3 regions of the Pseudomonas sp. p1(2021b) genome follow, and region 3 is predicted to be linked to each of the others. Evidence: riboswitches for the same ligand, from Rfam matches in the RefSeq annotation. Region 3 holds a riboswitch; each other region holds the start of a gene.
What was found. A riboswitch is a leader RNA that binds a small molecule or an ion and turns the genes downstream of it on or off. The one in region 3 is predicted to bind cobalamin.
Positions count from the first base shown of each region.

Region 1: it holds a riboswitch for cobalamin, as region 3 does, so the genes downstream of both, K8374_RS10740 (TonB-dependent receptor) here and cobW (cobalamin biosynthesis protein CobW) in region 3, are expected to answer to the same signal.
Region 2: it holds a riboswitch for cobalamin, as region 3 does, so the genes downstream of both, K8374_RS12065 (ABC transporter ATP-binding protein) here and cobW (cobalamin biosynthesis protein CobW) in region 3, are expected to answer to the same signal.

Region 1 covers NZ_CP083746.1:2,317,762-2,319,956, forward strand. Annotated here, with positions in the region: gene K8374_RS10740 (TonB-dependent receptor) at 1-871, opposite strand, end outside; cobalamin riboswitch at 981-1,187, opposite strand; gene K8374_RS10745 (GNAT family N-acetyltransferase) at 1,229-1,798, opposite strand; gene K8374_RS10750 (carboxymuconolactone decarboxylase family protein) at 1,856-2,195, opposite strand, start outside.
Region 2 covers NZ_CP083746.1:2,621,861-2,624,055, forward strand. Annotated here, with positions in the region: partial or broken gene K8374_RS12055 (molybdopterin cofactor-binding domain-containing protein) at 1-30, opposite strand, end outside; gene K8374_RS12060 ((2Fe-2S)-binding protein) at 27-512, opposite strand; cobalamin riboswitch at 825-1,032, shown strand; gene K8374_RS12065 (ABC transporter ATP-binding protein) at 1,140-1,916, shown strand; gene K8374_RS12070 (ABC transporter substrate-binding protein) at 1,913-2,195, shown strand, end outside.
Region 3 covers NZ_CP083746.1:2,891,923-2,894,117, reverse strand. Annotated here, with positions in the region: gene K8374_RS13515 (CbtB domain-containing protein) at 1-136, opposite strand, end outside; cobalamin riboswitch at 231-451, opposite strand; cobalamin riboswitch at 656-854, shown strand; gene cobW (cobalamin biosynthesis protein CobW) at 953-2,020, shown strand; gene cobN (cobaltochelatase subunit CobN) at 2,024-2,195, shown strand, end outside.

The DNA.
Region 1 (2,195 bases), 570 kb from region 3:
CGTCATGGTAGCGCTGCACATCATTGTCGATGTTGTAGTTCTTCTTGCGCAGGCTGCTGCGGTAATGTCCATCGATCAGTGGGGTACCGTAGTAGTTGGCCGGTTCCGCGTCGCCGCGTTCGTGGGCGAGAGTGAAACTCAGGTCGTCGCTGGCGTCCAGGCGCAGGGCGGCGCTCAGGGCCAGGCTGCGCGAGTCGGTGCGCTCGACCCAGCCGTTGCCGGCCTGCCGGTTCAGGGTCACCCGATAGCTCAGCCGCTCTCCAAGGCTGCCCCCGCTGTCCAGGCCCAGCTGTTGCCGGTCCCAGGCGCCGTAGCCCAGGCGCAGGTGGTTGTGCACCGGCCCGGCGAACGGCTTCTTCGGGATCGCATTGACCACCGCGCCGGTGGCACCTTCGCCGTAGAGCACCGAGGCCGGCCCACGGATCACCTCGACCCGTTCGATCATCCATGGGTCGACCGGGAAGGTCAGGGTGCCTGCGCCACTGTACAGGCGTGAGCCATCGAACAGCGTCATCACCGAGCTTTGGCCTTCGAAACCCCGAGCCGAAAGGCCGGTGTTGCCGTCGCCTGGGCTGCCGGTGAAGGTGATGCCGGGCGAGCGGGTCACGGCGTCCTGGAGCGTGGCGTTGTTACGCCTCTGGATCTGCTCGGCGCTGATGGTGCTGGTGCTGGCCGGCGTTTCCAGCGCGCTCAGGCCCAGGCGCGAGCCGGCCTGGGTCGGGGTGCCCAGGTCGATGGCCTGCGGGTCGAGGGCCTCGGTGATCGCTGTAGAGGGTAGTGTCAGGGCCTGGCCGTCGGGCTCATCGGGCCAGGCCGGCAGGGCGACGGCCAGGCAGGCCGCCAGGGTGTGAAGCTTGTAGGTACGGGACATGTCGTTCCACAGTTGCAGGAAGGAATGGATCCCGGTGGAAACAACGCATGGAGACCTATCGCGCACGCAGGGGCGCACGCGAAACCGGCCTGCGCCCGCCCACCGCGGGGTTGCCAACGAAGCTTCAGGCCGGTCTCCGGGCTTGCGAGGGTCATGAACGCCTTCACCTTCCCATGCACAGGCACAGTGGTTTGTCGAAGGGTTCGCTCGCTTACCGTTGCGGGGGCAGCGCCGGACTTGTCCTGCAAAGGACGCACCGGCTTCCCGTTTCACCCTGCGCGCGGCGGCGCAGGACACCTGAAACTGGCGCGCATCTGACCATCGATTGGCGAGGGAGTCAAATGCGCAGGGGAGGGGTCAGCGACCGCGACGGCGCGAGACGCGGGCTTCGATGTTCTTGCGCCCGATCAGCAGCGGCGGCTTTTCCACCACCGGTTCATCGGCCAGCCATTTGTACATCACCAGGCAGTCCACCAGCCCCAGCTGGGCATGGCGGTAGGCCTTGGGCAGCCGGCCGACAGTCTCGAAACCCAGCTTGTGCCACAGCGCCACGGCCACTTCGTTGCTGGCCACCACCGAGTTGAACTGCAGGGCCAGGAAGCCTTCCTGGCGTGCCAGCTTCTGCGAGTGTTCGCACATCAGCCGCGCCACGCCACGACCGCGGGCTGCCTCGGCGACCATGTAGCCACAGTTGCCGACATGGCTGCCGGGGCCTGCTGCGTTGGCCTTGAGGTAGTACGAGCCCAGCAGTTGGCCGTCGGCTTCGGCCACCAGGGTGCGCAGCGGTAGCGAAAGCCACAGGTGGCGAGCTTGCTCGAAGCTGAGGTCGGGGTCGAAGGCGTAGGTCTGGCGGGCCTGGACGATGGCCTGGAAGGTCGGCCAGAAGTGCTCGAAGTCTTCTGGCGTCATGGGGCGGATGTGAATCATTGCAGCTCCGTGGAGTCGGTTGGCCCGGCGCCGCCGCGCAGGGCGGCGCCGGTACGGTCAATCGTTGGCCTTGCCCACAGCGTCCATGACCCGGGCCGAATACACCAGGGCAGCGCCCGCATTCATCGCCACGGCCACGCCAAGGGCTTCGGCGATTTCCTCGCGGGTGGCGCCGTGCTTGACGGCCTGCTGGGAGTGGACGGCGATGCACCCATCGCAGCGGGTGGTGACGGCCACCGCCAGGGAGATCAGCTCGCGGGTCTTGGCATCGAGGTGGTTGGTCTTGGCCCCCGCACCGCTGGCGGTCATGTAGCCGGCCACGGTGTCGGGGGACAGCTGCTTGAGATCGCCGATGCCGGCCATCAACTGCTTACGGTAGGCGTCCCAGTCCATCATG
Region 2 (2,195 bases), 270 kb from region 3:
AGATGAGGCCATCAGGTTCTGGATGCTCATGATTTGGCCTCCCCGCTCGTAGGCTGAGACTTGCTTGCAGCTGTCTTTATGGCCTCTCGAATGCGCACATAAGTGCCGCAACGGCAGATGTTGCCTGCCATCGTGGCATCGATATCGGCATCGCTGGGGTTCGCATTGCTGGCGAGCAATGACGTTGCGGCCATGATCTGCCCTGATTGGCAGTAGCCGCATTGAACGACCTCGTGTTCGAGCCACGCCTGCTGCACACGACGCCCCACATCGGTGTCACCCACCGCTTCTATCGTCGTGATGCTGGCCCCCGCCAGGCTGCCGACAGGTGTAACGCACGAACGGATGGCGACACCGTTCATATGCACGGTACACGCACCGCACAGGGCCATTGCGCAACCGAACTTGGTCCCCGTCATCCCCAGCACATCTCTGAGTACCCATAGCAGCGGCGTGTCGTCATCCACGTCCACCTGATGTTCGGTCCCGTTGATCTTTAGCGTTTGGGTCATCGGATCGCCCTCGTCTGCACCACGGGTAGTTGCGCCTGGATGGCTTCGACGCAGGCGCGCAAAACAATAGAAGAGCTTAGGTCGAGATTTCGATCAGGGGGCAGCAATAAAGAATAAAATCGAAGACCCGATCGATCGTTGCCCCACCGACGCGACCCAACAAAAGGAGCCGGGATGAACCGCAACGACCTGAACCTGCTGGTGATCTTCGAGGCCTTGATGTTCGACGTGTTGTCTCTTTCCACCGACTTCGTCTCGTTGCGACGCTAGAACGACCGCCCTGCAGGTTGACTCCCCACCCCATAAATGCTCAGATGCGCCCCAGTTTCAGGTGTCCCCTGCCGCCGTGCCGGGGATTAAACGGGAAGCCGGTGCCTCGCCTTGTGCGATCAGTCCGGCGCTGCCCCCGCAACGGTAAGCGAGCGATGCATTCGATACGCCACTGTGCCACCGGCATGGGAAGGTGAATGCCTCACGCCTCTCGCAAGCCCGGAGACCGGCCTGTCACCTCGTTTGGCAACTCCCGCGGTGGGCGGGCGCGGGCCGGTCTTGGGCAGCAGCCTGCCCGCGATTCCCTTGCGCGCCGTCATCGTCGGGTTACATTCATTCCCGGTACGGTTGCTCGTCATGTCTGCCCCTACCCTGCGTCTCGAAGGTTTGCACTGGGCGCCATCGCCTGGTGGCCGGCGGCTGCTCGACGGCATTGACTTGGAGGTACGCCCCGGTGAATGCGTCGGCCTGATCGGCCCCAACGGCAGCGGCAAGACCAGCCTGCTGCGCTGCGCCTATCGCTTCACACGGCCTGATGGCGGGCGCGTGCTGCTCGAAAACGAGGACATCTGGCAGCGCCCGGCGCGCTGGGTGGCACAACGCGTCGCGGTGATGCTCCAGGAGTTTCCCGAGGATTTCGGCCTGAGCGTACGCGATGTGGTCGCCATGGGCCGCACGCCGCACCAGGGTTGGTTCGACGGCGACGATGACGATGCGCTGGTGGACGCCAGCCTGCATCGCCTGGGCCTGCAAGCGCGCGGCGATCATGGTTTTACCCCGTTGTCCGGCGGCGAGAAGCAGCGCGTGCTGTTGGCTCGCGCGCTGGTCCAGCAACCGCGCCTGTTGATCCTCGACGAACCCACCAACCACCTGGACCCCCGCTACCAGCTGGCCTTGCTGGAGCACTTGCGCGGCACCGGCCTGAGCCTGCTCGCCAGCTTCCACGACCTGAACCTGGCCGCGGCCTTCTGTGACCGGCTGTATGTCATCGAGGCCGGTCGCATCGTTGCCCACGGCACCCCGGCCGAGGTACTGACCGAACAGTGCCTGGCCGAAGTCTTCGGCGTACGGGCGCTGGTCGACCGTCACCCCGTAGCCTTTCATCCACGCATCACCTGGATCAGCCCCGCATGAAGCGAAGCCTCACCTGCCTGGCCCTGCTGGCCGCCCTGCCCTTCGTCGCCTGGGCGGGCGACTACCCCGTGACCGTGCGCAGCTGTGAGCGCGATGTCACCTTCAGCCAGCCGCCCCAGCGGGCGGTGAGCCACGACAGCAACCTGACCGGCATGCTGCTGGCCCTGGGGTTGCGCGAGCGTATGGTTGGCTTCACCGGCATCAGTGGCTGGAAAACCCTTGACCCAACCATGACGGGTGCCCTGGACGGCCTGCCGGAACTCGCGCCGCGCTACCCAT
Region 3 (2,195 bases):
GCACGGCCTCGATGTGCGAGAAGCCGGCGAAGTAGACCAGGCACAGGCCCAGCAGGCTGGCGCCGATGGCGAGCAGCACGCGCTGGCTGAGGCTGACGGGAGTGGCGATGCTGTGTTTGGCACTGGTGACGGACATGACGCGTTCCTCTGCTTTTTTAGGGGCGACGGGCACGGGCGTCACGCCTGGGCAGGGTTTGCCCAGGGCACACGACAGCACCCGCCCACCGCGGGGTGTTCATTCGTCGTCAGGCCGGTCTCCGGGCTGGCGAGGAGGAGGCAGGCTCCCTGGACAGCGTCACCTTCCCATGCCATACGACGCGGCACAGTGGTCAAGACGCGCACTCGCTTACCGTTGCGGGGGCAGCACCGGCCTTGTCTGGCCCCTTGGGGCCTGCGACGCACCGGTTTCCCGTTTCACCCCCGAGGGGGCACCTGAACGCAAGGTGCAAGCAAAGCATGCGGCCGATGCTCCGTCAATTGGTGTCGAAGGCGCTGAGTCTGGAGGGGTTCCAGCGTTTGAGGGCTTGGGGCTGCTTTGCAGCCCATCGCAGGCTATCGCCAGCTCCCATCGAGAGTGCGCCGCCCCCACAAAATCCATTCTCTATGGAGATGGAGGGAATACTGCGCTGATGGTTGACCGCCTACCCACCACTGCGTAGCCTTGCCGCTTCGAGGTTCTGCGGCGTCGGCCGCAGCTAAGACGGGAACGCGGTCCAAGCCGCGGCTGCCCCCGCAACTGTAGGCACTGAACAGGATCGACACAGCCACTGCGCCCTGCGCGGGAAGGCGTCGCTCCACCGGCTCCGGCCGGTACGGTGCAAGCCAGGAGACCTGCCTCGTGACGTTTTCGACTTTCAACCGGGCGGGGTGATCCGGTGGCGAACGAGCCCGACCGACAAGGCCGAGGCTTTCGTCCTGCATGCCCGCGCCATCCTGCCAAGGGCATCGCGACATGAAAACACTGGCCAAGCTCCCCGTCACCATCGTCACCGGCTTCCTCGGCTCGGGCAAGACCACCTTGCTTCGGCACATGCTCGATAACGCCCAGGGCCGGCGTATCGCGGTCATCGTCAACGAGTTCGGCGAACTGGGCATCGATGGCGAAATTCTCAAGCAATGCAGCATCGGTTGCACCGAGGAGGAGGCCAGTGGCCGTGTCTACGAACTGGCCAACGGTTGCCTGTGCTGCACCGTGCAGGAGGAGTTCTTCCCGGTCATGCGTGAACTGGTGGCACGCCGCGGTGACCTGGACCACATTCTCATCGAAACCAGCGGCCTGGCCTTGCCCAAGCCACTGGTACAGGCCTTCCAGTGGCCGGAAATCCGCAACGCCTGCACCGTCGACGCCGTGATCACCGTGGTCGACAGCCCGGCCGTGGCCGCCGGCACCTTCGCGGCCTATCCCGATCAGGTGGATGCCCAGCGCAAGCTCGACCCCAACCTGGACCATGAGTCGCCCCTGCACGAGCTGTTCGCCGACCAGCTGGCCAGCGCCGACCTGGTGGTGCTCAACAAGGCTGACCTGATCGATGCTACAGGCCTGGCCAAGGTCCGTGCCGAGGTGCTGGAGGAGCTGCCGCCGGCGGTCAAGGTCATCGAGGCCAGCAGCGGCCGCCTGCCGCTTGAGGTGCTGCTTGGCGTGGGGGCCGAGGCCGAGGCGCACATCGACGGTCGCCGTACCCACCATGATGCCCATCACGACGGCGATGACCACGACGATCACGACCACGATGCCTTCGACTCCATTTCCATCGACCTGCCGGAGGCGGACGAGAGCCTGCTGCTCGACGCCCTGACCCAACTGGTGGTGGAGTTCGGCATCCTGCGCGCCAAGGGCTTCGCCGCCATCCCCGGCAAGCCCATGCGCTTGCTGATCCAGGGCGTCGGCACCCGCTTCGACAAGCACTTCGACCGTGCCTGGCGCGCTGACGAGCCACGCGTCACGCGCCTGGTGCTGATCGGCCAGGACCTGGACGCCGCGCAGCTGGAAGCGCGCCTGCGCCAGGCCCTGGGCGCCTGACCCATGCACCTGCTGCGGACCCAGCCCGGCGGCTTCGTGCCGGACGACAGCATCGCCGACCTCGGCCAGACGCCGGCCGAACTGGTGATTCTCTGCAGCGGCGACTCGCACCTGGCGTTGCTCGCCGAAACCGCCGAGCAGCTGCCGGAGGGCTTCCCCAGCCTGCGCCTGGCCA